Regions from separate parts of the Rhodococcus sp. UYP9 genome, predicted to be linked through region 2. Evidence: riboswitches for the same ligand, from Rfam matches in the RefSeq annotation. Region 2 holds a riboswitch; each other region holds the start of a gene.
What was found. A riboswitch is a leader RNA that binds a small molecule or an ion and turns the genes downstream of it on or off. The one in region 2 is predicted to bind thiamine pyrophosphate.

Region 1: linked by a shared signal. The riboswitch ahead of ABIB36_RS21700 (TenA family protein) and the one ahead of thiO (glycine oxidase ThiO) in region 2 are both predicted to bind thiamine pyrophosphate.
Region 3: linked by a shared signal. The riboswitch ahead of ABIB36_RS06485 (3-oxoacyl-ACP reductase) and the one ahead of thiO (glycine oxidase ThiO) in region 2 are both predicted to bind thiamine pyrophosphate.

What each region holds. Positions count from the first base shown of each region.
Region 1 covers NZ_JBEPPH010000013.1:2,724-12,791, forward strand. The annotation lists gene ABIB36_RS21680 (FMN-dependent NADH-azoreductase) at 1-215, shown strand, start outside; gene ABIB36_RS21685 (ABC transporter ATP-binding protein) at 218-943, opposite strand; gene ABIB36_RS21690 (ABC transporter permease) at 940-1,773, opposite strand; gene ABIB36_RS21695 (ABC transporter substrate-binding protein) at 1,751-2,764, opposite strand; gene ABIB36_RS21700 (TenA family protein) at 2,761-3,501, opposite strand; TPP riboswitch at 3,495-3,594, opposite strand; gene ABIB36_RS21705 (hypothetical protein) at 3,756-4,409, opposite strand; gene ABIB36_RS21710 (carboxylesterase/lipase family protein) at 4,498-6,057, shown strand; gene ABIB36_RS21715 (ATP-dependent DNA ligase) at 6,120-7,637, shown strand; gene ABIB36_RS21720 (FAD-binding oxidoreductase) at 7,655-9,037, opposite strand; gene ABIB36_RS21725 (DUF3558 domain-containing protein) at 9,105-9,617, opposite strand; gene ABIB36_RS21730 (DUF3558 domain-containing protein) at 9,627-10,068, opposite strand, start outside.
Region 2 covers NZ_JBEPPH010000002.1:521,602-531,669, forward strand. The annotation lists gene ABIB36_RS08825 (serine/threonine-protein kinase) at 1-1,190, opposite strand, end outside; gene ABIB36_RS08830 (glutamate ABC transporter substrate-binding protein) at 1,193-2,188, opposite strand; gene ABIB36_RS08835 (GlnX family signal transduction membrane protein) at 2,185-3,543, opposite strand; gene ABIB36_RS08840 (NUDIX hydrolase) at 3,557-4,396, shown strand; gene thiE (thiamine phosphate synthase) at 4,433-5,125, opposite strand; TPP riboswitch at 5,151-5,263, shown strand; gene thiO (glycine oxidase ThiO) at 5,262-6,323, shown strand; gene thiS (sulfur carrier protein ThiS) at 6,320-6,535, shown strand; gene ABIB36_RS08860 (thiazole synthase) at 6,540-7,280, shown strand; gene ABIB36_RS08865 (ABC transporter ATP-binding protein) at 7,364-8,326, shown strand; gene ABIB36_RS08870 (ABC transporter permease) at 8,326-9,123, shown strand; gene ABIB36_RS08875 (M28 family peptidase) at 9,148-10,068, shown strand, end outside.
Region 3 covers NZ_JBEPPH010000002.1:47,955-58,022, forward strand. The annotation lists gene ABIB36_RS06470 (helicase-related protein) at 1-561, opposite strand, end outside; gene ABIB36_RS06475 (alpha-hydroxy-acid oxidizing protein) at 787-1,947, shown strand; gene ABIB36_RS06480 (alpha-amylase family glycosyl hydrolase) at 1,944-3,263, shown strand; TPP riboswitch at 3,375-3,464, shown strand; gene ABIB36_RS06485 (3-oxoacyl-ACP reductase) at 3,511-4,281, shown strand; gene ABIB36_RS06490 (LLM class flavin-dependent oxidoreductase) at 4,283-5,554, shown strand; gene ABIB36_RS06495 (glycoside hydrolase family 183 protein) at 5,593-7,047, shown strand; gene ABIB36_RS06500 (alpha/beta fold hydrolase) at 7,044-7,937, opposite strand; gene ABIB36_RS06505 (hypothetical protein) at 8,081-8,581, shown strand; gene ABIB36_RS06510 (alpha-isopropylmalate synthase regulatory domain-containing protein) at 8,636-9,118, opposite strand; gene ABIB36_RS06515 (ATP-binding protein) at 9,413-10,068, shown strand, end outside.

The DNA.
Region 1 (10,068 bases), on a different contig from region 2:
ACGGGGCGGGGACACCTGACTTCGGTACCGATCACGCCGTTCCGCTGTTACAACAGGTTCTCGGTGCCGCGCTCGGAATGGATCTGTTCGTTGTCGTGGTCGATCTGACGTTGGCGACCCGTGTACCCGCGATGGCGACCCTGGTTCCTCGGTCCAGAGACAGCCTGGACACCGCGTGGGTTGCGGTCGCGGATCTTGCGGCACGGCTGGGCTGAGATCAGCGGCCGGGGTTGCCGATCAACACCTCCATCAGTTCGGCTTCCAGCGCAGCGAAGTGCGGTGTCGTGACGACGTCGAGCTTTCGTGGCCTCGGCAGCGATACCGTCACTTGCCGTCGTACATGTGCCGGCTTGTCCGATAGTACGATCACCCGATCCGAGAGATAGACAGCTTCCCGGATGTCGTGGGTGATCATCAGGACGGTCCATCGGTAGTCGAGCCAGACGTCCTGCAGCCACGCTTGCATGCTGGTGCGGGTCAGCGAGTCGAGGGCTCCGAACGGCTCGTCGAGCAGTAGTACCTCGCGTTCTTGAATCACCGTGCGCAGCATCGCTGCTCGCTGCCGCATCCCGCCGGACAATTCGGAGGGCCTCGCCTTCTGGTATCCCTCGAGCCCGAAGGCGGGAAAGAGTTTCTGCGCCTGGATCCGCGCTTGCTTCTTGCTCATCCCGCGAACCTCGAGGCCGAGTGTCGTGTTGTCGAGCACAGTGCGCCACGGAAACAGCAGGTCCTTCTGTGGCATATAAGCGCACGGGGGTGCCTCGACGACTCCGCTGTCCGGGGTATCGAGACCGGCAATCATATTGAATACTGTGCTCTTGCCCGAGCCGCTCGGACCGATGACGGAAACGAACTCTCCAGGCTCGACGTCGAAGCTGACCCCGTCGAGGATTGGCCGGTCGCCGTAGGACTTCGTGAGTCCGGACAGATGCACGGCCGTCATCGCGGCCGACTGTCCTGCGCCCAGGGGGCGACGACGCGTTCAACGGCGTAGGTCAGCAGGAAGAGCGTCACGCTGATAACGGCCGTGACGAGCACCGCAGCCAGGACGAGATCGGTGCGGAACGAGTTCTTCTGCTGGCTCATGTATATCCCGAGTCCGGCGCTGGCTCCTGCGTATTCGGCGAAGATGGCACCCACGACGGCGTACGTGATTCCGATACGAAGCGAGGTGAAGAAGCGGGGCATCGCAGAGGGCAGACGAATATATCGAAACTGCTGCCAGCGGGTTGCGCCCATGCTCGCCAGGAGTGCGCGCGCATCTCGATCGGCTGCCGCGAATCCTTCGATGAGGCCGATGGCCATGGGGAAGAACGTAGCGAGCGCGATCACGAGAATCTTGGGAAGTAGTCCGAACCCGAACCAGATGATCAGCAGTGGGGCAATAGCGATGATCGGAAGCGTCTGCGAGATCACGAACAGCGGCACCACTGCTCGTCGGAGCCATGGTGAGAAGTCGACGGCGACGGCAAGTATCCAGGCAACTACCAGGGATACTGCAAATCCGAGAACGGTGACTTGGAGAGTTGCTGCTGCATTCTCGGCGATGGCGTCGCGCTGCGCCCAACCCTGAGCCACGATTCTCGACGGCGAGGGCAGTACCTGTGGTCGGATCCCGCTGAGCTGGACATAGACCTGCCATCCGATGACGAGCACCACGACGATGGTGACCGACGGCAAGGCCCACCTGACCGCAGCCCCGATTCGCGGTCTACGCTTCGCCGGCCGTTCGACTGCGCCGAACGCCGCGCTACTGAGCGCCGAGGTAGTCATCGGTGAAGTAGGTGGACCAGTCGGGCTCGGCGTCGACGGCGTTGCCGCCTTGATCGACCAGGACACCGTTTTCGTACAGGAATTTCGAATATTCGGTCCATTTGTCGAGGTTCTGTCGCCCGACCGCGCCCGACTCGTCCAGCATGTAGCGGTCGGCGAGCATCTGCTGGCTTTCGAAGACCAATTGCTCGTCCGTGAAGACTCCCGGATTCGCATCGATGATGTCCTGCGCGGCGCGGACCGGATCGTCTGCCGCGAGTTGGTAGCCGCGTTGCAGCGCCTGGACGAATTTCTTGGCCTCGTCGGGATGGCTTGCCAGCCAGTTCTCGTTACCGTTGACCGTGAGTGCATAGGCGTCGGGGAAGCCGTAGTCGGTGTAGTCGAAGTACTTCATCGGAGTACCGCTGTGCTCGGCCTCGATACCCTCCCACGCCAGGTAGGACACGGTGAAGTCCGCTGTGCCCGAATACACGGCCTCGTAGGCCGAGGTTCCGAGTACGACGGTGTCGTACTCACCTTTGCCGCCGTCGTTCTGGATGACTTGGCGTAGTCCGGCCTTCTCGCCGGTATCACCGAAGCCTGCGTAGACTTTGCCGTCCAAGGCTTTCGGGCTCGGTATGTCTTCGCGGTCGGCTTTCACCCCGATTCCGGTGGCCCAGTGTTGCAGCGGGGCCAGTACCGAAATGATTTGAGCTCCAGCGGTTTTCGCGAATGTAGTTGAACTCTGCGTACTGATGCCGAACTCGGCGTTGCCCGCGTCGACCAGAGTGTCCGGGGAGGTGCTGTTGTACGGCAGGATTTCGACGTCGAGTCCGGCGTCGGCGAAGTATCCCTCCTGTAAAGCGACGTACAGCCCGGTGTGGTTGGTGTTCGGTGTCCAATCGAGTGCGAAGCGGATGGTATCGGAGTCGGTGGATTGTGCACACGAAGTCAGCGATGTGACGGTGACGACGGCTACCGCGAGGGCGCCGATTTTTCGGGAAAGTGTCACGGTGTTACCTCCGAAGCGGCAATCTCGGAAGAGGAAGTTGGCCACTGTGTGGGGTGAAGTGCGCTGTCCCAGAACATCGATTCGTACCGTGTCGCGATGACGAATGCGTCGATCATGGCGCTTCGTTGAGCATCGGTAGCGAGCCGAGCGGCGTCGTCTACCAGCAGGCGCGCGCAGTCGACGACATCACGGAATTCTTCCGAGTCGTACGTCGAAACCCATTGTGCGTAGGGGTGATCCGGATCATGGTGGAGAACCTGTGCGGCCGATACCGACAGGCGGACGGCCACGTCGGCGTAGATCCAGAAGCATGGCAGGATCGCCGCCGCCGCAACGGGATAGGGCTCGGTGGCGGCGGTTGCTACCAAGTACGAGACGTACCCGAGGCAGGTTGGTGAATGCATGGCCTGCGCATCCGTCGGGGGGAGCGCATCACCGACGAGAATTGACTCGTGAAGTGTCGCCTCCTCGACTGCGCTCGCCGCGGAGGTGGCCCAGAACGCGGCAGTCGCGGTGTCCGGAGCTTTCGATGCGAGAATAGCCAGCGCTTTCGCGTATCCCGCCAGGTACAGCCGATCCTGCTCGAGATATCTGCGGAACGCGTCGAGCGGCAGCGTGCCCTCGCCCAGCAGTGTCAGAAATTCGAGTTGGTCGATCGCGTGACGCAACGAAGATGTCGAGCCCCACATAAGATCCGTGTGGCGGACAGAGTCCACCGAGTTTAAAGGCGCAGTCATCGCCTTGACATCCCTTCGTCAGCATTACCTGCATCAGGTTCGACGGGTGTGATCTCAGCATCCGCATGTACGGACGCACCCCGTGTCAGAACATCGCCGACCCTAGCACCCTTGGTCGGCGATGCGGTGTCGAGCGGGCTGTCGCAGGGTCCTCGATGCCTGGTGGTGGCGCGCAACATTTCGTCTACCGAGGATTCCTAGCCGGTATCTGAGGTGGGGTCGCGCGCTGCCGAAACACTCTTTCGAAACTGCGTCTACTTCAGCTCGAATGCCTTGTCCGACACCGTGAAACCATGGCCGACCTGATCCAGGCAGGTGACCCCGGACGACTCCTCGACTCGGCATTCGAGCCCATTGGAACGCCCACTTCCGGGTACGGCGAGTGTGAGCCCGTACGGCAGTTCCTTCGCAGTCCCGTCGAACCGATGAAAGCGCGGATCGCCTGAGCTGAGAAACCTGGCAGGGGATCCTGCAGTGATCTCGACGGTGTTGGGAGCCACCGAAGACTCTGGAGCACCGCTTCCCGCCACTCGCGGGGCCGAGCGGGGGAACTCGCCGTGACACCCAGCGACCGAGGTCTCGGTCACGACGATCGCGCATTCGAACTTGCCACTCGGGCTGGTGAAGTAGAAGAACCCGGCAGTGCTCTTGTACTGGGACGGGTCGGCGGTCGGCGGGGGACTGCTCGTCGTCGGTTTGTCGGGAGTCGTCGAGGTGGTTGTTGTCGGGGCGGCCGATGTCGTCGGCGAGGGTGCAGTCGCGGGCGTCGTGCGGACCACCGACGGTGGGTCGGTGTCGACGGTCGCAAGCGGCGCCGTTGCGCTGCCGTCGACATCGGAACCGCATCCGGAAAGAACCAGGGCGGACGCTGCACCAACGGCTGCGCCGCATGCGCGTAGTCGGTTCATCTTGCCAGCTTAAAGTGGACGGATAGGTCCCGGGAATTGGTACCTTGACCAGTATCGGATGTGCCTACGTCGGATACGGAGGAATGCCATGACCGAAGTCGAGCAAGACGGCGTTTGGACATGTCAGGTGCACACTCCGGACGGCGACGTGATCGGGTACCGCGACGGCACGCACTTCGTGTGGAAGGGGATCCCATACGCGGCTGCGACCGCCGGCGAACATCGCTTCAGGTCTCCGCGGCCCGTGGAACCGTGGGCAGGAACCCGGGATTGTCGACGTTTCGGTGACGTGGCACCCCAGGGCAAAGCTAATCCGGTGCCGATCGATCCGACGATCCCGATGTCGGAGGACTGTCTGTCGGTCAATGTTTGGGCACCCGAGCCCGACGGTAGACCTCGGCCGGTGATGGTGTGGATTCACGGCGGTGCGTACTCGCTCGGTTCCTCTGCGCAGAGCGTTTACGATGGCAGGCGGCTGGCCGAACTCGGTGATCTGGTGCTCGTCACCGTCAACTATCGCGTCGGGGCTTTCGGATTCCTCGACTTGTCGTCGTTTTCTACAGCGGAGACGGTCTTCGAGACGAATCTCGGCTTGCGTGATCAGATCGCAGCACTCGAATGGGTGCAGCGTTGCGTGGAATCGTTCGGTGGTGATCCGTCGAACGTGACCGTGTTCGGCGAGTCCTCGGGTGGCGCGTCGGTCACGACACTGATGACCTCGCCGAAGGCCGATGGGCTGTTTCACCGCGCTATCGTGCAAAGTGCGCCCGCGACGTCGGTGTACGGACCGGAACGCGCGGCGGCCGTGGCCACGAGATTCCTCGAACTCGTCGATATCACTCCGGATCGAATCGGGGAGTTGAAAACCGTCGACTTCATGCGTCTCGTCGAGGCGGGCGACACCCTGTGTTACGACGTCCCGACGCGGGTGCCGGGCACGTTGGGGCTCGCGCCGGTAGTCGACGGAGATGTCGTCCCGCGGTATCCCGTTGCAGCGTTCCAGAAGGGATACTCGCACCGCATCCCGTTGATCATCGGAACGAATCACGACGAGGCATCGATCTTCCGCTTGATGAAGTCACCGTTGATGCCGGTCACGTCGGACACCGTCACGGAGATGTTTCGTGCGATCGCGAACGATCACTCGGATCTGCCGGCGTTCCGGATCGCGGAAATCATGTCGGCTTATCCGGATCGATCGAAATCGGCTGGTGCACTTGCGATGTCGAGGGATGCTGGATTTCGAATGCCGACGATGTGGATCGCGGACGCGCACAGTAGATTTGCGCCAGTCTGGATGTATCGATTCGATCATGCGACACCGATGCTGAAGGCTGCTCGTATAGGTGCGGGACACGCGACCGAGTTGCCTTATGTCTTCGGCAATTTCGGAACGTTGAATCGAGATCCGACATTCTGGCTCGGTGGCCGCAAGGCAGCGACGGCAGTATCGCTGCGTGTGATGAAGCGATGGGTCGCCTTCGCCCAGCACGGAGTCCCCGCCACCCTCGACGGTGCGAAGCATTGGGCGCCCTACGTCGAGCCGACGCGCTCCACGCTTGTCATCGACACCCAGGATTCTCTTGTCGAAGACCCGGACGCCGTTCTACGCGCGGCATGGGGAGATCAGGTGCTCGGCTTCACCTGACGTTGCCAGGGTCGGTGGATCGAGGTGGATTGAGCTGGTCCACTTCGGGATACTTACATCTGGTGCTGTTCATCCGAATCGTCGAGACCTCGTTGGCCGTGGGTGCCACTCGCTCCCGTAAGGCCAAGACCGAGGCGCTGCGGCTGTTGCTCACCGAGGTCGACCCATCGGAGACCGCCACCGTGGTGGCGTGGCTGTCCGGTGAATTGCCGCAGGGCCGAATCGGCGTGGGCTGGCGGACCTTGGCCGATATCGACGTCGATCCGTCCGCCGCGGGCACACTCACCGTCGCCGAGGTCGATACGAAGATCACGACGGTTGCCTCGACCTCCGGTCCGGGTTCGACCGCCCGACGTCGCGAGGTCCTGACGGATCTTCTTGGGCGGTCGACGGGTGACGAGCGCGTGTTTCTGGTTCGGTTGCTGACCGGCGAGTTGCGCCAGGGTGCACTCGAAGGCGTGATGACCGACGCGATTGCTGCTGCGGCGGGACTGAAAATCGACCCGGTCCGACGGGCTTTCATGCTCTCCGGGAATTTATCGGCAACGGCGTCCGCTGCGCTGGCCGGAGGCGAGACTGCACTGGCACTCTTCGAACTCGAGGTGGGTCGCCCGGTGCGTCCGATGTTGGCCTCGCCCGCGGAGTCGTCGGCCGCGGCGTGGATCGAATTCGCAGGCGAGGTGAGTTTGGAGTACAAACTGGACGGGGCTCGCATCCAGGTCCATCGATCGGGTGAAGATGTACATATCTACACCAGGACCCTGCGGGAGATCACCGACAGCGTGCCGGAGCTCGTCGAGTTGATCCGAGCGTTGCCGTGCACCAGCGTCGTACTCGATGGGGAAACCCTCGCACTCACCGACAGTGGCAGGCCGCGTCCTTTTCAGGAGACGATGAGTCGGTTCGGTGCCCAGAGTGCCCACGAGTTGCTTCTGCAGCCGTACTTCTTCGACTGCCTGCATCTCGACGGCGTGGATCTGCTGGACGAACCGCTCGAACGCCGGCTGGCAGCGCTGGAACAGGTTGCACCCATTCATCGGATTCCGTCAGTGGTACGCCCGGACGCCGACGCTGTAGCCGGGTACTTCGAGGAGGCGTTGGCCGCCGGGCACGAAGGTGTGATGGTCAAGTCGTTGTCGGCGCCTTACGCCGCGGGCCGACGCGGCCGCACGTGGCAGAAGGTCAAGCCCGAGCACACGTTGGATCTGGTGGTACTCGGTGCGGAATGGGGCTACGGCAGGCGGACGGGCCGGCTGTCCAATCTGCATCTCGGGGCGCGCGATCCAAGCGGTGGGGATCCGATCATGGTCGGCAAGACATTCAAGGGGCTCACCGATGTACTGCTGCAATGGCAGACCGAGGAGTTTCCGAAACACGAGAGTTCACGTGATGAGCACACTGTGTACGTGTATCCCGATCTTGTCGTCGAGATCGAACTCGACGGTGTGCAGAAGAGCACCCGCTATGCAGGCGGAGTTGCGCTTCGATTCGCCCGGGTGCTCCGATACCGGCCCGACAAGACACTGGCTGAAGCCGACACGATCGATGCCGTTCGCGCTCTCCTTCTGCCGTCCACCTGAGCGCATACCGCGCTGTGTCAGAGGATTGCGCCGGGATTGAGAATGCCGCTGGGGTCGAGGGCGGTCTTGATCCGCTGAGTGAGCTCCATGACGTCCGCTCCCACCTGGTCGGGTAGCCACGCTTTCTTCAGCCTGCCTACTCCGTGCTCGCCGGTGATGGTGCCGCCCAGGGTCAGTGCCAGGTCCATGATCGCTCCGAAAGCGATGTTGGCACGACGTGTCATATCGACATCGGCAGGATCGAACACGATGAGCGGGTGAGTGTTTCCGTCTCCGGCGTGGGCGATGACAGCGACTAGGACTGCGTACTTTTCGGAGATTCGTTCGATACCTTCGACGAGGTCGGGTAGCGCGGGGAGCGGCACACCGACGTCCTCGAGGAGCAGACTGCCGAGACGTTCCACAGCGGGAATCGCGAATCGCCTTGCAGCAGCGAAAGCCTCGCCCTCATCCGGATCGTCGGTTGTGAAGACTTCGGATGCACCAGCCTCGGTGCACGCGGCCGCCATGATCTCGATTTCATGCGCGCGGTCGTCACCGGGGGAGTCCGAACGGGCAATCAGCATCGCTGCGGCTCCGCGGTCCAGGCCCATCTTCATCGCGTCCTCGACTGCGCCGATCGACGCACGATCCATGAATTCGAGCATCGATGGCCGTAGCGAGCGGGTGATCGCGAGGATGGCGGTGGTCGCGTCACGAACCGAGGAGAACGACGCAACAACGGTGCTGGCCGGCGGTTGGGCCGGAATGAGACGCACGGTGATCTCGGTGATGATGCCGAGCGTCCCCTCGCTGCCGATGAATAGTTTGGTCAGTGACAGGCCCGCAACATCTTTCAGGCGCGGGCCACCGAGTCGTACCGCGGTGCCATCGGCGAGAACGACCTCGAGACCGAGCACATAATCTGCGGTCACCCCGTATTTGACGCAGCACAGACCGCCCGCATTGGTAGCGGCATTCCCGCCGATCGAACACATCTCGAACGACGACGGATCCGGCGGGTACCAGAGCCCGTGTTCGGCAGCAGCCTTCTTGACTTCGACGTTGAGTAGTCCGGGTTGGGTGACCGCGATGCGGGTGACCGGATCCACCGTGATGTCACGCATCAGTTCGGTGCTGAGCACGATTCCGCCGTCGACGGCCGTCGCGCCACCGGACAGTCCGGATCCAGCTCCGCGAGGAACTACCGAAACATTGTGTGTGCTGGCCCATTTCATGACATTTTGCACATCGACGGTGCAGGTGGTCCGAACTACCGCCAGCGGAGCTCCGGCATCCGGGTCCTTGGCCCAATCGTGGCGGTAGCCCTCCGTCAGATCAGGATCGGTGAGAACCGCGCCGTCGGGTAACGAGCGCTTCAACGCGAGTAGCCGCGGATCCAGTTCGATCGGTTCACTCATCGCTCATCCTCGTCTCGATCTCGGCTCTCGCTGTCGAGGGTATGGGTCGGACGGGGATCGCGAGTCGTTATTGATTGCGTTGCAGCGTCAGTTCGGCGAGCTTCGTCGCACCTACACAGGGGTCGACGGTCCCGCCGCGATACTGCACCCACCAGGTAATGGTGCCGGTGTACGCGGCGGTGATGCCACACGACGCGGGATCACCGGGTCGGCGTGAGAGAAAAGCGTTTGTACCGGCAACCGTGACGGGTTCGATTGCGTAGTTCAGCTGTTCGGCCAGTGCCCGCTCACGACCGAGAGAATTGTTTTCGAACCAGGCGAATGTGACGTCCACCGAGCCTGCGGCCCCGGTGCCCGTCCACATGCAGACTGCGCCGTAGAAGTACTGGTCCACGACATCCGCCTGGACGGATTCGGCGATCTTGTCGTTCGGGACGGCCGTGCATTCCTGCAGCAGTTTGTCGAACTGTGAATCGCCGCCCAATCCGGCAGGAGTGGGGGTTCCTTCGATGGTGGTACTGCAGCCGGCAAGTAGCAATGTTGCTGTCACCACGGCAACTCGCGTCCGAGTTCGGTTCATCGCTCTCACCTACTTCGCGTTCGCTACGGTTGCGCGGGCCAGGTCCTCGACAACCTCGCAGCTGTCGCGAGGAGGTACCGCAAATGCATAGTTCAGCGACCAATGCAGAAATCCGTCCCCGGATTCGACTGCCGCTTCACATGACGTATCGGCACCCTTGGCGGTGAAACCTGGGTGTCCGTCGACATCGATGTACGCGATCTCGCGACCGATCTGCGCGGCGACGGATCGTTCGCGGTCGATCGGGCTACCTCGATACCACGTGAACATGGCGTACGCACCGGAATTGGGTGCCTCCCACCTGCACCGGACACCATTCTTGGAGGAGGAGGCGATACCGGGGACTCCGGTGATAGAACCCAACTGCTCGTCTGTCATCGAACCGCACTCTCCGACGAAAAGCTCCTCCGTGGCCGGTGTCGGGGCCGCCGTAGAAGTGGCCGAATCGAGA
Region 2 (10,068 bases):
CCGGTGGCCTGGCTTGCCAGTATTTCGGCCGTCGAAAAGCGTTGTGATGGATCGGGGTTGGTGGCACGCTTCAGTAAGCGATGGAACGACGGATAGGTGCGCAACAACTCGTGATCGTCGGCGGAAGGAATGCCTGCGTCGTATCTGCCCCCACTCGAGGGCATCTCCAGCGTAAGGACCGCAAGAGTGCGGCCGACAGTGTAGATGTCGGAACTGATGGTCGGGCCGGTCTTGGCGATCTCGGGAGCCTGGTATCCGGCTGTGCCGTACAGGTATCCGAAGTCTTCGATTCCCGAGACGGCACCGAGATCGATGAGTTTGATCTGATCGTCGGTCACCATGATGTTCTCGGGTTTGAGATCGTTGTAGACCAAGCCGATGGAGTGCAGATACGCCATTGCCGGCAGTACTTCGAGGACGTAGGCGATAGCTTGCTCCACCGGCATACGTTTGTGCTCGTCCCGTGTCGGCAGGATGTCTCGGAGCGAGCGTCCGCCGACGTACTCCATGACGATGAAACCGATGTCGGTGCCGTCGGCGCGCGGTTGTTCGACGAAGTTGTAGATCTTCACCACGCCCGGATGCGCGACTTCGGCGAGGAACTGACGCTCGGCGACGGCAACGGCATGCGCCTCGTCGTCGCCGGAATGGAGCAAACCTTTCAGCACTACCCATCGATCGCTGACATTGCGATCGATCGCCAGATAGACCCACCCCAGTCCGCCGTGCGCGATACATCCCTGCACTTCGTACTGCCCGACCACCAAGTCGCCGGGCTCGAGCAGTGGTGAGAAGTCGTAGCGGGAACCGCAGCGCGCACACGTTCCCGCAGGCCTGTCCGGTTCCCCCTCGGCGCTTCGGCCGACCGGTGCATTGCACTTCCAGCAGTACCTTTTTCGCTGTGGAACGGTGGGATCTTGCATGACGGCTGTCGCCGGATCCACCGGATCCACCCGAGGGACTTCGACCAATCCGGCGCCGAGCCTTCTTCTGATCCCGGTACCGCGCGTGCGGCCGGACCGTACACGCCCCGATGTCCGATCGGACCGGCGGACGGATGCAGGCGTTCGCTCCACCGCCTGGGTCCGGTCCGCCGTGGGTGTTCGCTCGACGGCCTGGGTGCGGTCCGTGAAATCGGGTGCCGCGGCCGGGGCTGTCGCCGGGCCGGTGGGTGTGTCGGGATCGCCCATGATCAGTCGACGTACGTAGGAGCGGGAGGGCCCGGCGAAGTGCCCATCACCGTGAGCCACTTGTCGTACAACCGATTCCACGTGCCGTCCGACCGGACCCGCTCGAGGGTGCCGTTGACGAATCTGACCAAGTCTTCGCTCTCCTTCTTGATTCCGACACCGTAAGGCTCAGGGCTCAAACTGGCGCCTACCATCTCGAGGTACGGATCCTGCGAGGCGAGACCGGCAAGGATTGCGTCGTCGGTGCTGATCGCGTCGACCTGTCGTTGTTGAAGCACGACAAGGCAATCCGACCACATCGAGGCAGTGACGATCTGCGCCGTCGGCACTATGCGCTGCAGTCGGCGTAGTGACGTGGTGCCGTCCACCGCGCACACGCGCTTGTCCGCGAGATCGGCGACACCGTTGATCCCCGATCCTTTGACCGCCAGAACACGCTGCTGCGCTTGGAAGTACACGGTCGAGAACGACACATCCTCTTTACGGGCGCAGGTGATCGTCATGGTTTTCACCACGATGTCGACCGTGGAATCCTGCAGTCCCTCGATACGTTCGGCCGAGGACAGTATCCGAAAATCCACCCGATCCGGATCGCCGAACAGGTCACGGGAGATCTCCCGTGCGATGTCGACGTCGAATCCGACGAGTTTGCCGGTCATCGGGTCGCGAAAGCTGAAGAGATTGCTACCGGCATCGAGCCCGACTATCAATCGACCGCGGTCCTTGATCGCGTCGACGGTCGGCATCGGTGGGGCATTCTGACCGGCTGCTCCGGGTGGTATCGGCCGCAGGCTGGCGGTGGGGCGATCGCACTGGGGATCCGGGCTCGACGGTTCGGGAGAGGTGGCCGCGGGGCCTGCGCCGTCGGGCAGCGGTGGTTCGGTGTAGCTGACGACCGGAACGTCCGGTACCGCCTCCTCGGTTGCACATCCCGCGATCAGTGCGCCGACGACGGCGAGGATTGCGAACGAGAAACGAAGGGGGGCAGGGTTTTTCACAGGTACTCACGCAACCTCGGAATGAGCCCCGCTCCGACTGCGGCGGCAGCGGCGACGGCGAGGACGATCGCACCCGAGGCAAGTCCGGTCAGGACCGACTTGGCGCGAACCACATTGCCGCGCAGCTCAGCACGTGCGTCGTCGATTCCGTTGTCGAGCATCGTGTCGAGCAAGCGGAATTGGGTCGAGGAATCCTGAACACCGTTACCGGTGGCCACGGTGACAGCGGTAGTGAAATCGCCGACGGCGAGTGCCTGGTCTATCCGCTCGTGCGAGGCCTTCCACGCGGCAACTGAGCCGGTCATATCGGCATTGTCTGCAAACAGTTCGGTCAGACGGTCGGTGTTCTGCGCGAACTCCGCGTCGAACTCTCGGGTGCTTCCGCGTCGGATCAGGTTGAGTGTTTCGTCGGCGCGGGCCTGCTGCGCCAGGATGAACCCGGAGGTCAGTTTCTGCAGCGGAGCAACACCGCGGTCGAGTGCGCGATCGGTGGCTATCGAAGAAATCAGCCCCGCCACCAACATCCACCCGAGCAGGAGCGAGATCGCGAGGGAGGCGCCGAGAAATCCCGCGTTGAGCTTTCGGCGGGTGCGGGTAGAGAGGTATATCTGTGCGAGGACCAGCAATATCAGGCACACCACGACGAGACCGATCGCCACGAACGGAGGATTGACGAAGCGTTCCTGGTCGTTCGATACCCGAGCGGCCTGCTCGGCGTAGAGGCGTTCGGCACGGGGCAGCAGCGAGGACTGCATCTGCGTAGACGCCTCGCCCAGGTACGCCGCACCGACGGGATTGCCACTGCGATTGTTGGCACGGGCGGTCTCCACCAGTCCGGTGTACACCGGCAGGCCCGCGCCGATCTCCATGAGAACCGTCCGTGCTTCGTCGTCCGAAACCGCGAGCCCGTCGGATGCCCGGATCAATTCGGTGCCGGCGTTTCCGATCGCCTGGGTGTATCGATCGCGAACGTCCCGGGGCTCCAGCCCGCCGGCGATGAATGCAGTCGAGGCAGCCGCGTCGGCAACGGACAGTGCGCCGTAGAGGTTCTGCGCCGAGTTGGCGAGTGGCTCGGTCCGAACGAGAAGAGTGTCGAGCGTCCGGGCTCGCTCGGATACCGAGACGGAGATAACGGTGCCGGTGACTACGAACGCGATGACGAGTATCAGGCCCAGAGCGATCATGCGCGCCGGTGTGGACCGAATCAGACGCTGCAGTTCGCGTCGAGAATCGGCCTCCGACGTCACGGCAGCCGTCGTAGGAGGTACGGCAGCCGAGGGCGTAGTGCCGACCACAATCACAGCACCGAGCATATAAGCCGGAGCGACCGTCCGTACGCCTACCGGAAGGTTCACCTAGGGTGTCGGTATGCGTGGCGACGGTGACGGGTGGGTTGTGGGTGAGGACGGCACGCGGCACTGGGGCAAACACGGCGCGGCGGGGCTACTACTGCGGGCCCCATCGCCGGACGGTGAGCCGACGGTCCTTCTGCAGCACCGAGCGCTCTGGAGCCATCAGGGTGGGACGTGGGCGTTGCCGGGTGGCGCAAAGGACTCGCACGAAACCAACGTGCACGCCGCTGTTCGCGAAGCAGACGAGGAAGCCGGAATCGGTGTCGACAACGTCTTCGTTCGCGGCGAAGTCGAGACGGCTCGGATGGCGAGCGGATGGTCCTACACGACCGTCGTCGCCGACGCTGCCACCCAACTCGACACGACGATGAACGGGGAGAGCACCGAGCTTCGGTGGGTTCCGGAGGACATGGTCGATCAACTGCCTCTGCACCCGGGGTTCGCCGCCAGCTGGGCTTCCCTGCGCATCAGCCCGCTACGAGTTCTGCTGGATACCGCGAACGTACTCGGCTCGAGGCCCGACGGTTGGTGGCGTGATCGCAGCGGCGCAACCGGCAAGTTGCTGAGCTCACTGGCGGGCACCCTTCCGCGAACCGTCGAGCTGCCGGGTGTCGGCTTCGGCTGGCTCACCCGGATCGAGGCAGTCCTCGAAGGTGAAGCACGAGCAGCACAGTTCGAGGACACCAGAGTCCCCGTCATCCACGCCGCCGGCAGTGGGGACGACGAACTTGCATCACAGGCACAGGCGTCGACGACACTCACTGCTTTGGTCACCGCCGACCGCGGACTGCAACAACGGCTCCCGACGTCGGTGCAGGTGCTCTCGCCGTCGACCGTGCTGGGATGGCTCGGCTAGGTAGGCCCTAGGCTCCGTCAGCCCTGCAACGCGAGGTCAGCCCTGCAACGCGAGCTTGAGCTCCCGTGCAGCTGCCTGTGGATCGCGAGCTTTGGTGATGGCCCGTACGACGACGATGCGATCCGCGCCCGCGGCAAGAACTTCGTCGACGTTCTCGGCGTCGATCCCGCCGATGGCGAACCACGGCCGCGTCGGAGCGGATTCCGCGGTGCTGCGCAACAGGTCCAGACCGGCTGCTTTCCGGTTCGGCTTGGTCGGTGTGGCCCAGATCGGCCCGGTTGCGAAATAGTCGACGCCGTCCTCGATGGCTGCGAGAGCGGCCTGGCTTCGATTCTGTGTCGACCGCCCGATGACGACGTCGGGGCCGAGGATCTGGCGCGCATAGTGGACCGGAAGATCGCCCTGGCCGAGATGCAGCACGTCGGCGCCCGATGCGAGGGCAAGGTCGGCGCGGTCGTTGACTGCGAGGAGTGCCCCGTGGCGTTTGGTGGCGGCCGACAGAATTGCCAGCGCCGCCAGCTCGTCCTTGGCTTCGAGCGGGCCGAAAGTGCGCTCGCCTTCGGAGTTCTTGTCGCGAAGTTGAATGATGTCGACGCCACCGGACAGTGCGGCCTCGGCGAACTGAGCGAGGTCGCCGTGCTCGCGTCGAGCATCGGTGCACAGATAAAGCCGAGCTGATGTCAAACGCTCACGCGCTTCCGGGTTGCGGATGATCCGATCGCTTTGCACAACGGCAACGGTAGTCTGTTGGCGAGAGTCGATACACGGGAGTCCCGAGGTACGTGGGGCTGAGAGTGGACACGCCAGTCCTTACCGTCAATACCTGAACCGGATCATGCCGGCGCAGGGAGTGAGGTGGTGAGAAGTGCCCAAGAGTCTTTCCGTGGTCGGTGGGGGAGTGATCGGCCTGGCGGTGGCCGCACGATCTGCGCGCGACGGCTGGTCCGTGCGGCTCCACGATCCGTCGGTCGGTACCGGTGCATCATGGGTGGCCGGAGGAATGCTCGCCCCGCTGTCCGAGGGATGGCCGGGTGAACACGAACTGCTCGAACTCGGCGCTCATTCCCTCGCCAGATGGCCCGAATTCGCACGAGCGCTCCCCGGCCCGTCGGTGTTCTCCGCTACCGGATCACTGACGGTCGCCCTCGATGCAGCCGACGCGACGGACCTGCGAACCATTGCCGACTGGGTTGGAAACCAAGGTCACCAGCTCGAGATCCTCGGTCGGGCACAGATCCGGGAGCTCGAGCCTTCCCTCGCACCGAACATCCGCCTCGGGCTGCTGGCACCCACCGAATTGGCCGTCGACAACCGCAGGCTGCTCGAGGCACTGCAGACCGCAGCGGTGAGCGGCGGCGTCGAATTCTCCGCCGACACCGTCACCGATCTCGACGCACTGACCACCGACCGCATCGTGCTGGCAGCAGGCGCTCAGACCTCCGCGCTCCTTGCCGACGTACCGGTCCGGGCAGTCAAAGGCGAAATACTGCGTCTACGACGCAGACCCAGTGCCACACCTGCCCCGACCCGAACGATCCGCGGCAGCGTCCACGGCCGCGCGATCTACCTGGTGCCGCGCGGAGACGGATTGGTTCTCGGGGCCACACAATACGAATCGGGTCAGGACACCCAGGTCACCGTCGCAGGCGTCCGCGACCTCATCGCCGACGCAGAGCGGTTGATGCCGGGCCTCGGCGAATACGAACTTCACGAATGCGCGGCAGGCCTGCGACCGATGAGCCCCGATGGGTTGCCACTCATCGGCAAGATCTCCGACCGCGTCATCGTCGCCTCGGGCCACGGCCGCAATGGAATCCTGTTGACGCCCATCACCGCAGACGCGGTCGCTGCACTACTGGAAGACGACGCACTCATCGAAGCGAAGGCCGCAGACCCGGCCCGATTCACCACAGATAGGAAACAATGACTGCTCTGGCGATAGGTGTCACCGTCAACGGCGAGGACCACCTCCTGACCGAAGAGATGACGATGCGTCAACTGCTCGAACATCTTTCGATGCCACCGAAGGGAATCGCCGTCGCCGTCGACGGCATGGTGCTCCCGAAGAGCCGTTGGGATTCGACGATGGTGGGCAAAGGTTGGACCATCGACGTACTGACGGCGGTGCAGGGTGGTTGATTCGATGAAGATCGCGGACCGAACCTTCGGCTCGCGCCTGATCATGGGCACCGGGGGAGCAGCGAATCTCGCGGTTCTCGAAGAAGCCCTCGTGGCCTCCGGTACCGAATTGACCACCGTGGCAATGCGTCGCGTCGACGCCGCGGGTGGCACCGGTGTTCTCGACCTGTTGCGTCGGCTGAACATCGCACCCCTGCCCAACACCGCTGGATGTCGCGGCGCCGCCGAGGCAGTACTGACCGCGCAACTCGGACGTGAGGCGCTCGAGACCGACTGGGTGAAACTCGAAGTCATCGCCGACGAGCGAACCCTGCTGCCCGACGCCATCGAATTGGTCAAGGCCGCAGAACAACTGGTCGACGACGGATTCAACGTGCTGCCTTACACCACGGACGACCCCGTCCTGGCAAAGCGGCTCGAGGACATCGGCTGCGTCGCCGTCATGCCGCTCGGTGCGCCCATCGGAACCGGCCTCGGCATCTCGAACCCGCACAACATCGAAATGATCGTCGACGCCGCGACCGTGCCCGTCATCCTCGATGCCGGCATCGGAACGGCAAGCGATGCGGCGTTGGCGATGGAACTCGGCTGCGACGCCGTCCTTCTGGCAACGGCGGTCACCAGGGCACAGGACCCTGCGCTCATGGCGTCGGCGATGAAGCATGCCGTCGTAGCCGGTTATCAGGCCCGCCGGGCAGGCCGGATACCGAAACGTTTCTGGGCCCAGGCGAGTTCACCGATGTAGCGGCGCATCATCCCTAAGGATGACCCTCGGTCGCGACTCCTGGGTGATGCGCAGGGGTGGTTCGGTAGTGGACAGTGAGTCCCATGATCGAAGTCAAAGGACTGACCAAACAGTTCGGAAACACCAAGGCGGTCGAAGACCTGACCTTCACGGTGAAGCCCGGCATCGTCACGGGGTTCCTCGGACCCAACGGTGCGGGCAAGTCGACCACCATGCGCATGATCCTCGGATTGGACCGCCCCACCAGTGGGGAGGCGCTGATCGAGGGCAAGCGCTACAACCAACTCAAGCAGCCGCTTCGGACGGTCGGTGCGCTGCTGGATGCCAAATGGGTACATCCCAATCGCTCTGCGCGGGCGCATCTCGAGTGGATGGCAGCCTCCAACGACATCGCGAGGTCTCGAGTGGACGAGGTGCTTCGGCTCGTCGGCCTCACCGACGTCGCGAAGAAGAACGCGGGTGGGTTCTCGCTCGGTATGTCACAGCGACTCGGTCTTGCCGGTGCGCTTCTGGGTGACCCGAAAGTCCTCCTTTTCGACGAGCCGGTCAACGGGCTCGACCCCGAAGGCATCGTCTGGATCCGCAAATTCATGCAGCGCCTCGCCGCCGAAGGCAGAACGGTCCTCGTCTCGAGCCACCTACTGTCCGAAATGGCACAGACAGCAGAAAATCTCGTGGTGATCGGTCGCGGAAAGCTGATCTTCGACTCTTCGGTCCAGGATTTCATCGACCACGCGTCCGAGGCCTCGGTCCGAGTTCGAAGCCCGCAGCTCGACGCGCTTCGCAGTGCCTTGACCTCCGCCGGATTGACGGTGCGCGAACCGGACTCGGCAGAGGAGCTTCAGCCCTCGCTCGTCGTCGTCGACTCGTCCACCGATGCGATCGGTGACATCGCCGGCCGTGCCGGCATCGTGCTACACGAGTTGTCCTCGCAGCGTGGGTCGTTGGAGGAAGCATTCATGAAGCTCACCGGACACGACGTGCAATTCCACGGCGAAGGTGCCGAAGATCCGAACATTCAGCAAGCGATGGGTGGTTCACTCTGATGGGTGTCCTGGCAGCGGAACGAATCAAAATCACCTCGACCAAGTCGCCATGGTGGTGCACGATAGCCATCATCGTGCTCGGACTCGGCTTGGCGGCGATCGTCGGCATCACGTCAAAATTGGGTGTCAATTCTTACAACAATCAAGTCGCACAGGGTGATCAGCCCGACTTCGAACCGTTCTTTCCGTCCGCGTTCGAGGCAGTAGGCAGCGGTGTCGGTGGATTCGGCGCAATGGTGCTGATGATTCTGGCGGCCTTGACGGTCACCAGCGAATACCGCTTCGGCGTCATCAGGACCACCTTTCAGGCCATCCCGAACCGAGCCGCAGTACTGACGTCCAAAGCGCTGCTGATCGGAGTCTTCGGCTTCTTACTCAGTTTGGTTCTCGGCCTCGGAGCGTTCTACCTGGCAAAGGCAACCGCAGGTCCCGACGCCGGAATACTGCTGAGCTTCGACACCGACGGCACCTGGCGCGTCATCTACGGCACGGCCATTCTGGCGTTCCTTCAGGTCATCATCGCGGTCGGTGTCGGCGCGCTGCTTCGGCAGTCGGCGGGTGCTATCGCACTACTGCTGCTGTGGCCGTTGGTCATCGAGAATCTGTTCGGTTTGTTCGGCTCTTTCGGTCGTGCGGTTCAACCGTTCTTGCCGTGGGCGAACACCAGCAACTTCCTCGGTCAGGACGGCGGCATCGACTTCCACTGGGGACCCATCGGTAGCCTGATCTACTTCATCGTGTTCACCGCTGTCATCTTCGGGGCCGCAGTGTTGGTGACGAATCGCCGAGACGCCTGACCTATGTGCAGTTAAGGTGCATGCATGCGACGGATGACCCTTCTTGCAGGTTTCGCAGCAGGCATGCTCGTGGTGGCCGGTTGTTCCTCGTCTTCGGATGAGGAACAACCGGCCATTTCTGCTCCTACCCCGGTTGCGACAGCAGACGGCCGGGGGCTTGCCGATGCCGTCACCGAAGAGAACGTCATCGCTCACTTGGAACAACTCGAGCGAATTGCCACCGACAACAACGGTAATCGCGCAGCGGGTACTGCTGGATACGACGCAAGCGTCGACTACGTCGTCGATCAGCTCGAGTCCGCCGGATTTGCGGTGGAGACACCCGAATTCGAGTTCGATCAATTCACCGCCGACACCCAACTGCTCTCTGCAGGTGAGCAGCAACTCTCGGTCAGCGCTCTGACTTATTCACCGTCGTCTCCACCGGACGGCATCACCGCACGGGTGGTGCGCGCCCCGGCCGATGGGTCACCTGGTTGCGAGGCAACGGATTACAACGGCCTCGAGGTGTCCGGTGCCATCGTCGTCGTCGACCGAGGCGTGTGCCCGTTCGGTGCGAAACAGACCGTCGTAGCAGAACTGGGTGCGCTCGCGATCATCGTGGTCAACAACGAGCCGGGACCTCTCGACGGCGGCACGCTCGGTAGCGCGGACATCGCGAAGATTCCTGCCGGTGGCGTGAGCCAGGAAGACGGACCGATCGTGGCGTCGGCGCCGGAATTGACGCTCACTCTCGACACCGAAACCACAACCACCAAGAGTCGCAACGTCATTGCGCAGACCAAGACGGGCAGCACCGACAACGTCGTCGTCGCAGGCGCTCACCTCGACAGCGTTCCCGAGGGGCCGGGCATCAACGACAACGGCAGCGGCACGGCTGCGGTTCTCGAGACAGCCCTGAAAATGGGAAGCGAGCCCGACATCACCAACGCCGTGCGTTTCACG
Region 3 (10,068 bases), 470 kb from region 2:
GCACACGGCAAGAGTTTTGCCCAGGCCCGTCGAGTCCATCTGGGCGAAATACGGGAACCCGTTGTCCAACGCGTCGAGATGCCTCCGAACCGACTCGAGCTGCGTCTCGCGCGGCGTCATCGACCTCTCGTGCATCTCCTCGGGCCGCCACTCCTCGTTGGCGTCGTCCTCGATCCAGCGCTGCAGGCTGTACGGCATCGACTCGAACGACGCCAAACCGTCGGGCAGCTCGGTCCCGTAGAACGCGAACACCCGCGGACCCGGATGCCACCGAGCACCGGACGCCGACGCGAGAGCGCGATCCTCGAACGGGACGTCGAGGACCCACACCCGCTCACCAGGGTCCGGCAACCGCAGGTCCGGCGAGACGGTCTTACGGGGTGCACGCTTGCGCGTCGTGGTCCGCTTGGCCGGTGTCCGTTTGGTAGCGGCCTTCTTCGCGGGGGCTTTCTTGGTCGTCGACTGTGCTGCCGTCGACTCCTTGAACTTGCGCGCAGCGGCGCTCTTGCCTGCGCCGATGGTTCTCGCGGTGGTTGTGGGCTTGCGTCTACGAGGTGGCATCGGATCCAGTCTGTCGTACGGTGTCCGAAATACCGTAGAGGACGGCACAGACATCCCTGGGCGGTGTGAACCGTGCACCCTTTGTGCAAACCGAACACCCTCGCTAGGACGTGATCGCGGGGGTGAGGTTCCGAACAAGGGTGCGCGCTTTCCCAACGCGCTCTCTCCACCGCCCGCTCGGTGATGTCCTGCCATATCGCCCGCGACGGCACTACGGTGGTGACCATGAACTTCAGTGACCATCAAATCGGTATATATGCCCAGGGCATGTTCACCGATCAGAGGCCGCAGATCACCACGAACCTGGCCAGGCTGGAGGAGCAGGCCGCTGCCACCCTCAGCCCGGAAGCTCTCGGGTACATCGTCGCCAGCGCGGGTAGCGGCGCCACGGCCCGCGCCAACCGCGATGCGTTCGACGAGTGGCGGATCGCCCCGCGTATGTTGCGGAGTTCAGCGGAACGAGATCATGCGGTCACCGTGCTGGGCACCTCGATGCCCGCGCCGCTGTTGATAGCGCCGGTGGGTGTGCAGACTCTCGCGCATCCGGACGGTGAGCTCGCGACGGTGCGGGCGGCCGCCGAGCTTTCGGTGCCCTACATTCACTCCACTCAGGCTTCGCATTCGTTCGAGCAGATCGCCGAGGCCGGTGGCGACGCCCCCAGGTGGTATCAGTTGTACTGGCCCACAGACGAATCCGTTCTGCTCAGCTTTCTCGAGCGAGCCAAGGCATCGGGATTCACGACGCTTGTACTGACGCTCGACACGACGCTTCTCGGCTGGAGGCCGGCCGACCTCGACCGTGGATACCTGCCGTTCCTGGCGAACCTCGGGATCGAGAACTATCTGACCGACCCGGCATTTCTGGCGGGTCTGGATCAATCGGTCGAAGCGAATCCTGGGGCTGCAGCTATGCACTGGGCGCAGATGTTCCCCAACCCTGGTTTGAACTGGTCGCAGTTGGCGTTTCTGCGTGAGCAGTGGGACGGACCGATCGTCTTGAAGGGAATCTGCACGGTCGGTGACGCCGAAGCAGCTGTCGATCACGGGGCGGACGGGATCGTGGTGTCCAATCACGGTGGGCGCCAGATCGACGGCGCTCGCTCGTCGTTGAGCGCGCTGCCGGAGATCGTCGACGCCGTCGGTGATCAGCTGACGGTCCTGTTCGATTCCGGCGTGCGCACCGGGTCCGACATGGCGAAGGCGCTCGCGTTGGGGGCCGACGCGGTGCTGCTGGGACGGCCGTTCCTGTACGGTTTGGCGCTCGGCGGCCAGGAGGGTGTGGCGCACGTATTACGTTGCATTCTCGCTGAATTCGATCTCGTCACCAGCTTGTCGGGTCATACCGGTGCTGCCGAACTCGGCCGTGAGTCGGTGATCCGGGCATGAGCAGTCAGCCTGCCTGGGTAGACCACGCCATCTGGTGGCACATCTATCCTCTGGGATTCGTCGGCGCCCCGGTCCATGACTGGGACGGCGGTTCGCTCGAGGACGAGCATCGACTGCACCGCATCGTCGACTGGTTCGACTACGCCGTGGAACTCGGGGCGTCGGGAATCGCCCTCGGCCCCATCTTCGCCTCCGCAAGCCACGGATACGACACCATCGATCACCTTCGCATCGATTCACGGCTCGGGACCGAAGCGGACTTCGACGACATGATCCACCAAGCTCATTCACGTGGACTGCGAGTCATGCTCGATGGCGTATTCAACCATGTGGCACAAGCATTTCCGCGGTTCGTGCAGGCGCTCGAAGCAGGGCCGGATTCACCGGAGTCCGAGTGGTTCCACCTGGACTGGTCCGGGGCGAGACCGACGCATCGCAATTTCGAGGGCCACGATGAACTGGTGACGCTCAACCACGACAGCGTCGAGGTCGAGCAGTATGTCGTCGATGTCATGTCGCACTGGCTCGAACGGGGTGCAGACGGGTGGCGTCTCGACGCGGCATACGCTGTGCCGCCGCGGTTCTGGGCGGCGGTCATTCCGAAGGTTCGGCAGAAGTTCCCTGACGCCTACTTCCTCGGGGAGGTCATCCACGGTGATTATGCAGCCATCGTGAAAGCGAGCTCACTCGATTCGGTGACTCAGTACGAGCTGTGGAAAGCGTCATGGAGTGCAATCTCGGAAAGAAACTTCTTCGAGTTGTCGCACGCGCTCGGACGTCACAACGAGTGGCTCGAGACGTTCGTTCCGGCCACGTTCGTCGGCAATCATGACGTGGCTCGCATCGCCAGCACCATCACCGACGAACGCCATCTCGAGCATGCACTCGTGGTTCTGTTCACGGTCGGGGGTATGCCAATGATCTACTACGGCGACGAACAGGGCTTCCGTGGCGCGAAAGAGGAACGTGTCGGCGGTGATGACGAGGTACGGCCGGAATTCCCCAGCAGCAGAGAAGAACTCGCCCCGTACGGTTGGCCGACGTTCCATCTGCATCAGGAACTGATCGGGTTTCGCCGCAGGCATCCCTGGCTCGTCGAGGCGCGCACCGAAACGGTGGAGCTGTCCAATACCGCGATGTTGTACCGCGTCCACTCGGGTGACGAGCAGTTGCACGTGGCGTTGAACCTCGGTGACGACGAGGTGACGTACCGCATCGGCGGCGATGTGTTTGCCGGCGAGATATTGGCCGGCGAAGCACATGCGGGCGGCGGATCCACCAGGATTCCACCCCACGGCTGGGTGGTGCTGCGTTAGGTGCAGGGCGTCATGAGATGGGCCGACGTGCTGAAACCCGACTTGTCCGGTATCTATACGTATTTCTACGATCAAACCTAGACGAGCGGATATTCGGCAAGAGGTACAGTCCTCTTCGACACGGGGTGCCTAACGGCTGAGAACACACCCGTCGAACCTGATCTGGTCAACACCAGCGTAGGGATGTCTGCACGTGGGATACGTGCATGCTCTGCGCGGTGTGGGCCGGAAGAGCGAAAGGCCTGACATGAACATCCAGTCGAAGAAGTTGGACGAGCAGACAGTGCTCGTCACCGGAGCGGGCAGAGGTCTGGGCACCGCGGTAGCCAGGGCATTCGCGCGAGAAGGTGCGCGCGTCGTGGTGAACTATCGCAGCAGCCGAGTCTCGGCGGAGGCGCTGGCGTCGGAGATCGGCGGGGTTGCCATTCAAGCCGACATCACCGACGCCGAGCAGGTGGACGCATTGTTCACCGAAGCCGAAGCGCACTTCGGTTCCTCCGTGACGACGGTGGTCAACAACGCGTTGGCCGACTTCTCGTTCAACGGGGACGCGCGCAGCAAGGCCGACTCGATCACGTGGGACGAGTTCGACGCGCAGTTCCGTGGCACTGTGCGTGGTGCGCTGACGACTACGCAGCGAGCGCTGAAGGGGATGCGCGCAGCAGGATTCGGCCGAATCATCAACGTGGGCACCAATCTGTTCCAGAACCCAGTGGTGCCGTACCACGACTACACGGCATCGAAGGCTGCGCTGTTGTCTCTGACTCGCACTCTCGCAGCGGATCTCGGTGCGGACGGCATCACTGTGAACATGGTGTCGGGTGGCTTGCTGCGGACCACCGATGCCAGCGCAGCCACACCGGAGGAAGTATTCGACCTCATCGCGGCGTCGACGCCTTTGCAGCGAGTGGTGACACCCGAGGAGTTCGCAGATGCCCTGTTGTTCTTCGCGTCTCCGTGGTCGAGGTCGGTGACCGGACAGAATTTGGTCGTGGACGGCGGCTTGGTCAAGGACTGACATGCTGCATCTCAACGCATTCCTGTACGGCTGTGGGCATCACAGTGCAGCGTGGCGTCACCCGAATTCGAGGGTCGAGGACCTCGGCGATATCACCTACTACCAAGAACTCGCGCAGACCGCCGAGCGGGGCAAGTTCGATGCCGTGTTCTTCGCCGACGGACACTCCGTTCGTGATCCGGCAGGCGCGGGCACCTGGTTTCTGGAACCGATCACGGCGCTGACGGCGATGGCCGGAGCGACCACCCATATCGGCTTGGTCACCACCGTATCCACGACGTTCTACACCCCGTTTCATGCTGCGCGGTTGCTTGCCTCGCTCGATCACATCAGTGGCGGCCGGGCAGGTTGGAACGTCGTGACCTCGATGTTCGACGCCGAGGCGCGCAATCATGGATTCGAGGGCATTCCGGCACGGGCCGAAAGGTACGAGCGTGCAGAGGAATTCGTCGAGGTCGCCCTTGCGCTGTGGGACAGCTGGGAACCGGACGCGCTGATACTGGACCGCGACGGAATGTATGCGGATCCGGCGAAGGTGCACCCCATCGCTCATGTGGGCAAGCACTTTCGGGTGGACGGCCCGTTGACGGTCCCACGGTCTCCGCAGGGGCGTCCGGTGCTGTTTCAGGCAGGCGCGTCGGGACCGGGGCGTGATCTCGCGGCTCGCTACGCGGAGGCGATCTACGCCGTTGCCTATGATGCCGAAGCCGGCGCTGCCTATTATTCGGATGTCAAGCGCCGCATAGACGCTGCCGGACGAGACAGCTCGACCGTCGGAATCATGCCGGGTCTGGTGACGTACGTTGGGTCGACGATGAGCGAGGCCCGTGCGAAGAAGGCCGAGCTCGATGCACTGCTTCCCGTCGAGCAGTCGTTGCGCACGCTGGGGATGTTCGTGGAGCAGGACTGCATCGATTGGGAGCTCGACGCACCGGTTCCTGCTCTTCCGCCGATCGAGGAGTTCACCGGGCCGCACGGTCGATACGAGACGATTTTGCGGATAATCGCCAAAGATGACCCGACTGTCCGTCAACTTCTCGGGACACTCGCAGCAGGTGGAGGGCACGCCACGATGATCGGGACGCCGGAGTCGATCGCCGACGAGATTTCGGAGTGGGTGCGACGAGGAGCTGCCGACGGCTTCAATCTGATGCCACCGCTGTATCCGGACAGTCTCGACGACTTCGTCGACGAAGTCGTGCCAATTCTCCAGTCACGTGATCTCTTTCGTAAGGAGTACTCTTCGCGCTCATTGCGCGAAAATCTGGCATGATGCGCTGGCACGGGTGGTGCATCCGCAGAAGGGGAAGTATGTCGAAGCGAATGGCCGTCGTGAGCGCCGCTGTTGTTCTCGGGTCCGTGGTGATCGTGTACGGGGACAGCGTCCCAGCTGCCGCCGAACCTCTCGTCCCTCCCGGCGCGTGCGCGGCCGACCTGACGAACGAGACCGGGTCACTGGTCCCGGAGGATCTCTCGATTCCGATCCCATTTCCGCAACTCGCACCAGTGCCATACCCAGCACCGACGACGGCCCCGACACGCATCGACCCGGAACCGTTGCCGGCGGACCCCTGCGTGGATCCGTGCCCGGAGCTGACCGATGAGACTCGCGAGCCCACAACGCTCTCGAGCGAATTGAACATTCCCCGGATCGGATTCGAGTTCAAGCCGTTCACCATTCCGATCCCGATTCCCGGGCCCGAAGTGCAGCTTCCGCCTCCTCCCGATCCGGCGTCACCTCCCGTCGAACCGGCGGTCCGAACTCCGGCACCTCCCACGCCGCAGATCGGCAACGTCACCCGTGTTGCCAAACAGACTGGTGCGGGATCGATCAACCGCACCGACAAACGCTGGCAGGTCTACGGAACGGACCTGGGCATGATGTGGGAGAGCGCCCCCGGACAGATAGCGACGGCGTTCGGCGATACCGTCGGCAAAGGCTTCCATCCCCCTGGAGGCCAGGGCCCTGATTGGCGCAGCAATGTACTCGCTTTCAGCACCGATACCGATCTGTCCGACGGGGTCACCTACGACAGCATGGTGCAGGACAGTCGTTGTCACGCAGCCGAACTCCTCAGCAGCCGCAAGCTCGACAACGTCGAGATCACCACGATTCCTACCTCCGGCTTCGCGCTCGGCGACCGCCAATACATGAGCTACATGTCCATCAGGACGTGGAACAGCATCCCGGGAACCTGGTGGACCAACTACGGGGGGATCGCGTACTCGGACGACGGCGGCTCCACCTGGACGAAGGATCCGTACGCGCAGTGGGACAACATCTTCGGCGTCAGCAAGTTTCAGGTGACGTCGATGGTCCCGCAGGGTGACTACGTATACATGTTCGGCACGCCGAACACCCGGCTCGGCGACGTCGGCGTCGCACGCGTCCCGAAGGACCAGGTGCTGAACAAGTCTGCGTATCAGTATTGGAGCGAGGGTAACTGGACGCCGGTCGGAGGGTATACCGCAGCCTCGACGATCGTGGCGGCCCCGGCAGCGGAACTGTCGGTGCGGTACGACGATGCACGCCAGAGTTGGCAGATGACCTACCTCGACACCGCGAAAACGGCTATCACGCTGCGGGAGTCCGACTCTCCGCAAGGGGCGTGGTCCGACGGAGCGCCGATGGTCAGCGTCGCCGACTACCCCGAGCTGTACGGAGGGTTCATGCATCCCTGGTCCACCGGCACCGACCTGTACTTCAACATCTCGACGTGGTCGGACTACAACGTCTTTCAGATGCACGCGGAGTTGACCAACTAGCTCTTTCGCGAATCGATGTACTTCTCGGTGAGCTCGGCGATCTCGACAGCATGAGAGATCGGTGACCAATGACCCGCGTGAATATCGTTGCGAGTCAAGTTCTTCACCCATTTTCCAGTGTCTTCGTAATGATCGGGACGCACCGCGAGGTCCTCGGTGTTGACGATCAAGTGCACCGGGATGGCGATGAATCGATCCCGCGGCTTCATCAGGCGCGGTAAGAGGTTCGCGCGATACAGGTTCACCCCGTTGGTCGCGTCGGAGAACAATGTGGGGTTCTCGGTGACCAGTGACGGGTCGACGCCGGAGAATTCTTGCAGGAATGTAGGCCAACCCTTGGCGAACTGGCGTCGAATTCGCAAAGTGGAGAGGCCGGGTATGTGGAAGGTGACGGTGTACCAGGATGCGCGCGTCTGGGCGAGGACTTGCTTGACGTTATTCCAGCTCGGCGTGGCCAGCCGCGACCGCGACCACTTGCCGAGATGATCCAGGTTCGGACCCGAAATGGAAGTGTACGAACGGATTCGGTCTTCCGCATGGGGTTCGCCGGCTGCTTCCCACACGGTGACGGCGCCCCAGTCGTGCGCAAGGACGTGAACCGGTGCGTTCGGGCTGACTGCGTCGACGACAGCATAGAAGTCCGAGGCCAGATTGGCGAGTCGATAGGCCGAGCGTTCACGCGGAACCGTACTTTCGCCTGCGCCACGCGCGTCGTAGCTGACGATGCGGAAGCGCGCGGTGAGTCGTGGAACGATGTGACTCCACATCTCGTGGGTGTCCGGCCAGCCGTGGACGAGAACGATGGTCTCGCCGTCCGGATTGCCGGTCTCGTAGACCGCCAGTGACATTCCCTCGTTGACCACGGTTGTGCGGGTCACGGTTTCGCTCATCGGGTGGTACGTCCTTTTCGGTCTCGGTTGGGGCGTCACACTCTGTCGAAGATTACTATAAGTACCGGTTACATGTAAATGGATTGTCGGTGCAAGGTGGGAGGATTGTCCAACCTCTTCGCCCAACAAAAGGAACCCTCGAGATGTGGCCCAACGACTGGCCCGCGACACCCCGAGCTATCGCGACCTCCACCGAGGAGGCGCTTGCTGCCGCTCGTGCGCGCTCGGAGGATGCCTATCGCGACGCCGTGGCCGACGTGGAGTCCGAGGACGCGGCGCAGGTCGGTCTGGTGCATGCCGAGATCATCCGAGCGCTGCTCGAAGAACTGCATCCCGACGGGCTGACCGGCGACGATGTTCAGGATGTGCTGGCGCGGACAGTGCGCTCGGCATCGGAATGGTTCGGCGACCTCGATGTCGATGGATTCGTAGAAGTGCTCACAGGTGCGCTCGGGGTCGCGGACACCGAGGCTGTACGTCCGCGACCCCGAGCAGGTCATGCGTTGTTGATCATTGCCGAGCTGTCCAGTCCCACCCGGCGTGCGGCAGACGGACAAGGTGCGCATGCCTCGACGTCGAGTGAGGTCTATATCCGGCGGGCGATCGAGGAGATAGCGCGTTCGCAGACCATCGAAATGCCCTAGTGCTCTCTACCGAGATCTAGCCTGTCGACAAGAGTGCAGTAGAAGGTCGGAGAGTTACCCGTGCAACATGTTGGCCGCACCGATGACGGCTCGGATGGACGAGCTCGTGCCGTCCCCGTCCATCGCCATGGACCACGCGCGGCGGCCGTCGAATTCGCAGAGGACGAAGGTGGCGATCTTGGCGGCATGTATGCCGTTCTCGGAAACGGTCTGCTGGTGAAAGTTCAGGATTTCGATATGGAAACCTGCGTCGTACAACATCGAGGTCAGGGCATCGATCGGGCCGTGAGACGTTGCTGTTGTCGTGTGGATCGCGTTCCCGACGCCGAAGGTCGCGTCGAATCTCGTCTGTCCACCAGGGCCGGGCTGGGCGGACCAGCTGCCCAGTCTGATGGGCCCGGTGCGTGCGCCGAAGCGCTGCAAGAAAGCAGCCCAGCTCATGTTCGCGGCCTGGTCACGAAGGTCGCGCGGTAGTGGTGCGCCATAGCGGGCAGCGAAGCAGTCGCTCGAGAAAGTGGTGGAAGAGAGAGTATTCATGTCGGTGGTTCTCCGAAAGCGAAGGGAGGACCGAGATAGCACGACGACCCGCAGCGAGGGGTCGGTCCGAATTAGACCCCGCTACGGCGGCGTACTACGAGAAGGTGTTCCACAGAGTCCAATGTAGGCGCAGTTTCCGCTCTCGTGCAACCGTGTAGTCGAGTCTATCGAAATCTAGGACATTGTGAAGACTCGTCGATACAAGCCGAGAGGGTCGCTAGCCGTCCATACCGGCGTCTAGGACACGCGCTAGATGTGCCGATACTTTGCTATGGCGGTTGTTATCTTGACCCCATGGACCCCGTGCGTAATCCCTACGCTCCGGGCGCAGGCCAGCGCCCACCCGAACTTGCAGGCCGCGAGAAGCAACTCGACGCGTTCGACGTCGTGCTCGAGCGGATCACTCGCGGTAAACCGGAGCGAAGTGTGGTCCTGACGGGGTTGCGCGGCGTGGGCAAGACCGTTCTGCTCAATCATCTTCGCTCGGCCGCGGTCGCACGCGGTTGGGGAACCGGCAAGATCGAGGCAAGGCCGGATCAAGAATTGCGTCGACCGCTCTCGTCTGCGCTGCACATGGCTGTTCGCGGCATTGCTGCCGCGCATCGCGATCCGGAGAGGGTCGACGAATTCCTCGGTGTACTCAAAGCCTTCGCCTTGCGTGCCTCCGCCGACAAGGGGATGCGTGAACGTTGGCAGCCCGGTATCGATGTTCCCGCGCTCAGCGGCCGGGCGGATTCCGGGGACATCGAGATCGATTTGGTGGAACTGCTGCTCGACGCGTCGGTGCTGGCCGGTGACGTCGGCGTCGGCATCTCGATATTCATCGACGAAATGCAGGATCTGGGGCCGGCCGACATCTCGGCGCTGTGCGCGGCCTGCCATGAGCTCAGTCAAGATGCGGCGCCGCTCATCATCGTCGGAGCAGGTCTTCCGCACCTCCCCGCTGTGTT